3 regions of the Kitasatospora sp. NPDC127035 genome follow, and region 2 is predicted to be linked to each of the others. Evidence: riboswitches for the same ligand, from Rfam matches in the RefSeq annotation. Region 2 holds a riboswitch; each other region holds the start of a gene.

Region 1 (2,257 bases), on a different contig from region 2:
CCACCTCGGCGAGGGTGGTCGGGGCGGCGACCGTCCGGGGCTCGCCGTTGACGTGCAGGGTGATGTCGCTCATGCGGGGACCTTCGTGAAGCGGGCGGGGGAGAACGGCTCGGCGAGGTCCGGCGTCACGCCGGTGGCCAGGTACTCGGCGAGCAGGTCGCCGGTGACCGGGGTGAGCAGCACCCCGTTGCGGTAGTGACCGGTGGCCGCGACCAGGCCGGGCAGCGCGGTCGGGCCGAGCAGCGGCGCGTTGTCGGGCGAGCCCGGGCGCAGACCGGCGGCGGTCTCGGTCAGCGGCAGCTCGGTGATGCCGGGGACCAGCTCGTGGGCGTCGCGGAGCAGCTCGTACACGCCGCCGGCGGTGACCGTGGTGTCGTACCCCTGCTCCTCGCTGGTGGCGCCGATCACCAGCTCGCCGTTCTCCCGCGGCACCAGGTAGAGGTGCTGCCCGCGGACCACCGCGCGGACGTTGCGGGAGAGGAACGGCCGGTACGCCTCGGGGACCAGCAGCCGCAGGATCTGGCCCTTGACCGGGCGGATCGCCGGTAGCACTCCCTCCGGCAGCCCCGGCAGCAGGTGGCTGCGGGAGCCGGCGGCGAGGACGACCTGGTCGGCGGTGACGCTCTCGCCGGTGGACAGCCGGGCGCCGACGGCGCGGTCGTGCTCGACCAGCAGTCCGACGGCCTCGGCGCGGTGCAGGAGCACGCCTGCGCGCTCGCAGGCGCGCACCAGGGCCCCGGCGAGCCGGCGGCCGTCCACCTGGTGGTCGTCGGTGACGTGCAGGCCGCCGCGGACGCCCGGGGCGAGCATCGGCTCCAGCCGGCGGGCCTCGCGGCCGGTGAGCCACTGCGAGTCCAGGCCGAGCCTGCGGTGGAAGTCGTGCAGTTCGCGCAGTTCCGCGCGGTCGTCGGAGTCCAGGGCGACCGCGATCGTGCCGCACTGCCGGTAGCCGGTGTCCTGGCCGCCGCTCGCCTCGGTGAGCTCGGCGGCGAAGGCCGCGTAGCGCTCGTTGGACGCCATGCCGAGGCGCAGCAGCGGCTCCTCGCCGTACTGGAGCTCGGTGACCGGGGCGAGCATCCCGGCCGCGACCTGGGCGGCGCCGCCGCCGTGCGCCGGGTCGGCCACGACCACGCGGAGCCCGCGCTGGGCCGCCCGCCAGGCGACCACGAGTCCGATGACGCCGCCGCCTATCACCAGCACGTCGGCCTGGGCGCCTTTCGCCAAGCGTGTCAAAGTCGCTGCTCTCCCTTCGCCGGTATGACCCGGATCAGGTTCGGACGGTCGCAGGCCGTTCCAGCCCGCCTCTCAGCCCGGTACGCCGGGCTCCCGTGATGGTGCCCCCACCATAACTCCGGGGGGTGCGGCCGTTGAAGGCGCGTACGAGGGGCGGAACGGGCCCCGGGCGGGCCGCCCGGACCGGACCGGAGGGCCCGGGGCCGGGCTGGGTACAGTGACGGGCGTGGCGGACAAGAGCGGGGCGGACCGGACGGATCAGGTGGTCGTGGTCGGCGCGGGGCTGGCGGGGGCCCAGTGCGCCCTCGTGCTGCGGCGCGACGGCTGGCAGGGGCGGATCGTGCTGGTCGGCGCGGAACCGCACGCGCCGTACGACCGGCCGCCGCTCTCCAAGGACGTGCTGCTCGGCAAGGCCGACACCACCGCCCTCGACCTCGACTTCGGGCAGCTGGACGTCGAGCTCCTCACCGGCCGCCGGGCCACCGGCCTCACCCCCGGCGTCCTGCACACCGACGCCGGCGACCTGCCCTACGGCTCGCTGGTGATCGCCACCGGCGCCGAACCGCGCGCCCTGCCCGGCGCCGAGCGGGCCCACCTGCTGCACACCGTGGACGACGCGCTCGCCCTGCGCGCCCTGCTCCGCCCGGGCCTGCGCCTGGCGCTGGTCGGCGCGGGCTGGATCGGCGCCGAGGTGGCCACCGCCGCCCGGGCCGCCGGCTGCGAGGTGACCGTCGTCGAGGCGGGCCCGGCCCCCGTCCCCGGCGCCCTGCCCACCGAGATCGGCCGGGTGATGGCCGGCTGGTACGCCGAGGCGGGGGTCGAGCTGCGCTGCGGCGTGGGGGTCGCCGCCGTCGAACCGGGCGCGGTGCTGCTCGCCGACGGCTCGCACCTGCCGGCCGACGAGGTGGTGGTCGGCGTCGGGGCCCGCCCGGCGACCGGCTGGCTGGCCGGCTCCGGCGTGGAGCTGGACGCGGCCGGCGCCGTCCTGGTGGACGAGCGGCTGCGCACCGGCCTGCCCCGCGTC
Region 2 (2,257 bases):
GTCCACCAGCTGGCGATCGCGGTCGGTGCGATCAGCTGGTAGGTGGCGAAGCCGAGGGCCCACGGCAGCAGCATCAGCCAGCGGGACGGCGCGTCGGCGGAGAGGTTCCAGCCGCGCCGGCCGGCCCCGAGGAAGTAGTCGACCACGAGCACCGCGAACATCGGCACGAAGATCGAGCCAATCAGGCCCAGGAAGGCGTAGTACGAGTCGGTGAACTCGGTGATCTGCAGGGCCAGCACGGTGATGAGCACCCCGGTGCCCCCGGTCAGCACCCGGCGGTCGACCTTCGGCAGCAGGTTGTGGATCGACATCGCGGTCGAGTACACGTTGGCGAACGACTGGTCGGTCTCGCGGAGCACCAGCACCAGCAGGAACAGCCAGCCGGCCCAGACGCCGAGGAAGGAGTCGAAGATCCGGGTGGCGTCCCCGTCCGCCTGGAGCAGCGCGAACAGACCGAGCACGTAGCACCAGACCTGCGCCACGGTGTAGCCGGAGAAGCTGCCCCAGAACGCCGAGCGCGGGGTGCGCGAGTGCCGGGTGTAGTCGGCGGCCAGCGGTACGAAGGAGATCGACACCGCGATCATCGCGTCGGTCGCCTTCAGGAAGCCGTGCCAGTTGCCCGCGCCCGGGTCGGACACGCCGTTGCGGCCCAGCTGGACGGTGAAGTACACCATCGCGACCGCCACCGCCGCGGCGACGAAGCGGCGCAGCACCGCGATCGCGCCGAGCGGCCAGATGGTCAGCGCGGTGGTGACGGCACCGGCCAGCACGACGAAGACCCAGCGGTAGCCGCCGGTACCGACGACGGTCTGCGCGCCCATCGCGATCACCAGCAGCTCGTACACGCCCCAGCCGATGCACTGGACGATGTTGAGCACCGTCGGCACGTACGAGAGCCGGGTCCCGAACAGCCCGCGCAGGTTCGCCATGGCGGGCGCGCCGGTGCGGGCGCCGATCAACGCGGCCACCCCGAGCATCGCGGTGCCGACCACGGTGCCGGCCACGATCGCCGTCACGGCGGCGGCCAGCGACAGCTCGCTGCCCGGCGCTCCGAGCACGGTGGCGGCGGTGGTGAAGCCGATGAGCGAGACGCCGAGGTTCATCCAGAGCGCGAAGTGGTCGCGGAAGCGGAGCGTGCGCGGCGGCTCGGTGTCCAGCACCAGCGGCGCCTCCACACGGGCTCCGTCCGGTGCCGCGGGGCGGTCCAGGACGGCGGCGCCGGCGGGACCGGCGGGACGGCCGGAATCGGCCGCCCGGGAACCGGGGACGGTGCCCCCGGCGTCCCCGGAGGGGGGCAGACCCTTGGACGCGGGCGTACCCGAGGACGAGGATGGCGAAGCAGGCGGCATGGCCGATACTCCCTACGCCGGCATTACCCGGACAGGTTCCGGCGGTCTGCGCCCCCTCGACGCTCGCCCGCGGATTCCGTGGCGTACGGTCGACCGGCGCACTCTCAGCCTGGTGGGTCCAAGCTCCCGCGTGTCAGTTGTGAGCGACAGGCTAACCGGCACGGCGGAGAACGCCAAGGCCAGGGGGCCGGAGGCCGGGGCCGGCGGAGTGCGGCAGGGGCGCGGCGGGGGTGCGGCAGGAACGTGGCGGGAGTGCGGTGGGGGTACGAAGGGGCTGTGGCCCGGGCGCGGAGCCGGCGCGCAGGGGGCCCGCGGGGCCGGATGTTCCGGGGTTTGTCTGGCCGGCCTAAGGATTCTTATGACTTCTTCAGAAGCCTCCTTACGGCAATCGAATCGAGTGTGCGAAAAACTATGGTTGTTGGTCCTGTCAGCTATGGAGGTCGTCCGTGAGCACCGAGCGCGAGGTTGGGTCCACCGGGCCGCAGGGGGAGCAGCCCTCCGGCGGCCAGGGGGTGGTGGTTCCCGGTCCTGACGGTCCGGCGCAGCAGTCTGCGGCCGTCCCCTCCCCCGTAGCGACGCCCGCTGCCGAACGGTCCCCGTCCGATCAGGCCGCTCCGGCCGCCGACGGCGGCAACGGCGGCAACGGCGGGTTCACGCCCACGCTGGCGTTCAGCAAGGTCAGCGCCCCGGAGCCGGCGCCCGCCGCCCCGGCGCCGGCCGCCGACGCGGGGTACCTCGACGCCCCGCCGCCGGTCCTGCCGCCCGCGCCGGCCGCCCCGGTGGCACCGGCCGCGCCGGTCGGCAACCCGTACGCCACGCCGGCTCCCGGCACGCCGGTCCCGCCGGCCGCCCTCGCCGCCCACGACCCGTACGGCGCCCCGGCCGCGCCGCAGGGCCACGGCGCGACC
Region 3 (2,257 bases), on a different contig from region 2:
CGGAGGTGATGTGGTCGTAGCCGGGCGCGACGTCCGTGGTGAGCGGGCCGAGGGTGTAGAACGGGGCCTCGTCGCAGATCTCCTTCTGGAGATCCATGTTCTCCTTGATCTTGTTCATCGGGACGTGGCCCGGACCCTCGATCATCACCTGGACGTCCCGCGCGCGGGCGATCCGTCCCAGCTCGCCCAGCGTCTCCAGCTCGGCGAACTGCGCCTCGTCGTTGGCGTCGGCGATCGAACCGGGGCGCAGGCCGTCACCGAGCGAGAAGGTGACGTCGTAGCGCGCGAGGATGTCGCAGAGCTCCGCGAAGTTGGTGTAGAGGAAGTTCTCCTGATGGTGCGCCAGGCACCAGGCAGCCATGATCGATCCGCCGCGCGAGACGATGCCGGTCTTGCGGCGGGCCGTCAGCGGAACGTACCGCAGCAGCACGCCCGCGTGGACGGTCATGTAGTCGACGCCCTGCTCGCACTGCTCGATGACGGTGTCGCGGTAGACGTCCCAGCTGAGCTCCTCCGCCCGGCCGTCGACCTTCTCCAGCGCCTGGTAGAGCGGCACGGTCCCGATCGGCACGGGGGAGTTGCGCAGGATCCACTCGCGGGTGGTGTGGATGTTGCGGCCGGTGGAGAGGTCCATGACGGTGTCGGCGCCCCAGCGGGTGGCCCAGGTCATCTTCTCCACCTCCTCCTCGATCGAGGAGGTGACGGCGGAGTTGCCGATGTTCGCGTTGATCTTCACCAGGAAGTTGGTGCCGATGACGGCCGGCTCCACCTCGGGGTGGTTCACGTTGACCGGGATGACGGCGCGCCCGCGGGCGACCTCGTCGCGCACGAACTCGGCCGCCAGGCCCTCGCGCAGGGCGACGAACTCCATCTCGGGCGTCACGACGCCGCGCTTGGCGTAGGCCAGCTGGGTGACGGCCTCACCGCTGCGTCCGCGCAGCGGGCGGCGCGGACGGCCGGGGAAGACCGCGTCGAGGTTGCGCAGGTTTCCGCCGCGCGGCGAGGTGTGCTTGATGCCGTCGTCCTCGGGGCGCGCCTCGCGCCCGTCGTACTCCTCGACGTCGCCGCGCTGACGGATCCAGGAGTCGCGCAGGGCCGGCAGGCCGCGCCGCACGTCGGGTTCGTAGGCCGGATCGGTGTACGGCCCGGAGGTGTCGTACAGCGGGACGGTCTTCCCGTTGGTGAGCACGACCTCGCGGTACGGAACGCGCAGGTCGGGGCGGGACCCGTCGCGGTAGGCCTTGCGCCAGGCCGGGGTCGGGTAGCCGGTACCCGCGCTGGAGACGGCGGAGTTCCGGGCAGACTGCGGCTGTGCGTCGAACGTGGTCATCAGACCTTCTACTCCCTACGCCGGCATTACCCGGTCAGGTTCCTGCGGTCGACGCAGCGGTCGGCACGTCGGACGACGTTCCGGTCAGCGCCCTCTCAGCCCGGTGCTCCGAGCTCCCGTGTCCGCAGGCCGTGTTGCCTGCGCATGACGTCCAACACCGTAGCGAGCGGAACGCCGGAGGTCCAGAGGGGGTCGGAACGGCCGGCCGACGGGTGTCGAATCCGGCAAATCGGACGGTCGCGGCCGAGCGGACCGGCAATCGGGCCCCGGCCGGGCAGACTGGCAGTCGCGGGGTCGACGGCGGGGACGACGAGAGGGAGGCCGGCGTGGTCGGAAGCACGGGGCGGGTCACCGGGACGGTCGGCACGGGGCTGGTCGGCGAGGTGATGGTGCACGTCCCGGAGCGGCAGGGCGCCGAGGCGTTCCTCGCCTACCTCGCCGTACCGGGGGACCGACTGCCGGTCGGCACACCGGTGTTGGTGATCGAGTACCAGCCGCCGCGCACCGTGTACGTAGCGCCCATAGGCCCGTGACGACCTTGCGACAGAGCGTCATGTCACTTCCCTTTCCATCGGTTTGGCTCCGGCGGAGAATCCGAGACGGCGCATCTCCTGCGCCGGAAGGGGGAGTTGAACCATGGTGTACCTCATCCCCGGAGCGGTGGTCGCGACACTGCTCCTCGGAATCACACTCTTCAAACTCATGTGGCGGGTGGCCGAGCCGAACGAGGCTCTGATCATCTCCGGCTCCCGGCACCGGACCGAGGGGGTCGGCGACGGGCTGGGATTCCGGATCGTCACCGGCCGGGGGACCCTCGTCACCCCCGGCCTGCAGGGCGTCCGGCGGCTCTCGCTGGACCTCAACGAGGCCGAACTGAACGTCGAGTGCGTCACCACGCAGGGAATCCCGGTCCGGGTGAAGGGCGTG

Evidence for each region. A riboswitch is a leader RNA that binds a small molecule or an ion and turns the genes downstream of it on or off. The one in region 2 is predicted to bind thiamine pyrophosphate.
Region 1: another riboswitch for thiamine pyrophosphate. It lies ahead of thiO (glycine oxidase ThiO); the one in region 2 lies ahead of ACFWIC_RS15885 (purine-cytosine permease family protein).
Region 3: another riboswitch for thiamine pyrophosphate. It lies ahead of thiC (phosphomethylpyrimidine synthase ThiC); the one in region 2 lies ahead of ACFWIC_RS15885 (purine-cytosine permease family protein).

The regions. Positions count from the first base shown of each region.
Region 1 is NZ_JBHXDN010000053.1:35,474-37,730, reverse strand. Features, by position in the region: gene thiS (sulfur carrier protein ThiS) at 1-73, opposite strand, end outside; gene thiO (glycine oxidase ThiO) at 70-1,224, opposite strand; TPP riboswitch at 1,228-1,340, opposite strand; gene ACFWIC_RS29245 (NAD(P)/FAD-dependent oxidoreductase) at 1,460-2,257, shown strand, end outside.
Region 2 is NZ_JBHXDN010000019.1:58,289-60,545, forward strand. Features, by position in the region: gene ACFWIC_RS15885 (purine-cytosine permease family protein) at 1-1,175, opposite strand, end outside; TPP riboswitch at 1,342-1,489, opposite strand; gene ACFWIC_RS15890 (trypsin-like peptidase domain-containing protein) at 1,796-2,257, shown strand, end outside.
Region 3 is NZ_JBHXDN010000016.1:75,516-77,772, forward strand. Features, by position in the region: gene thiC (phosphomethylpyrimidine synthase ThiC) at 1-1,330, opposite strand, end outside; TPP riboswitch at 1,326-1,460, opposite strand; gene ACFWIC_RS14085 (hypothetical protein) at 1,657-1,863, shown strand; gene ACFWIC_RS14090 (SPFH domain-containing protein) at 1,967-2,257, shown strand, end outside.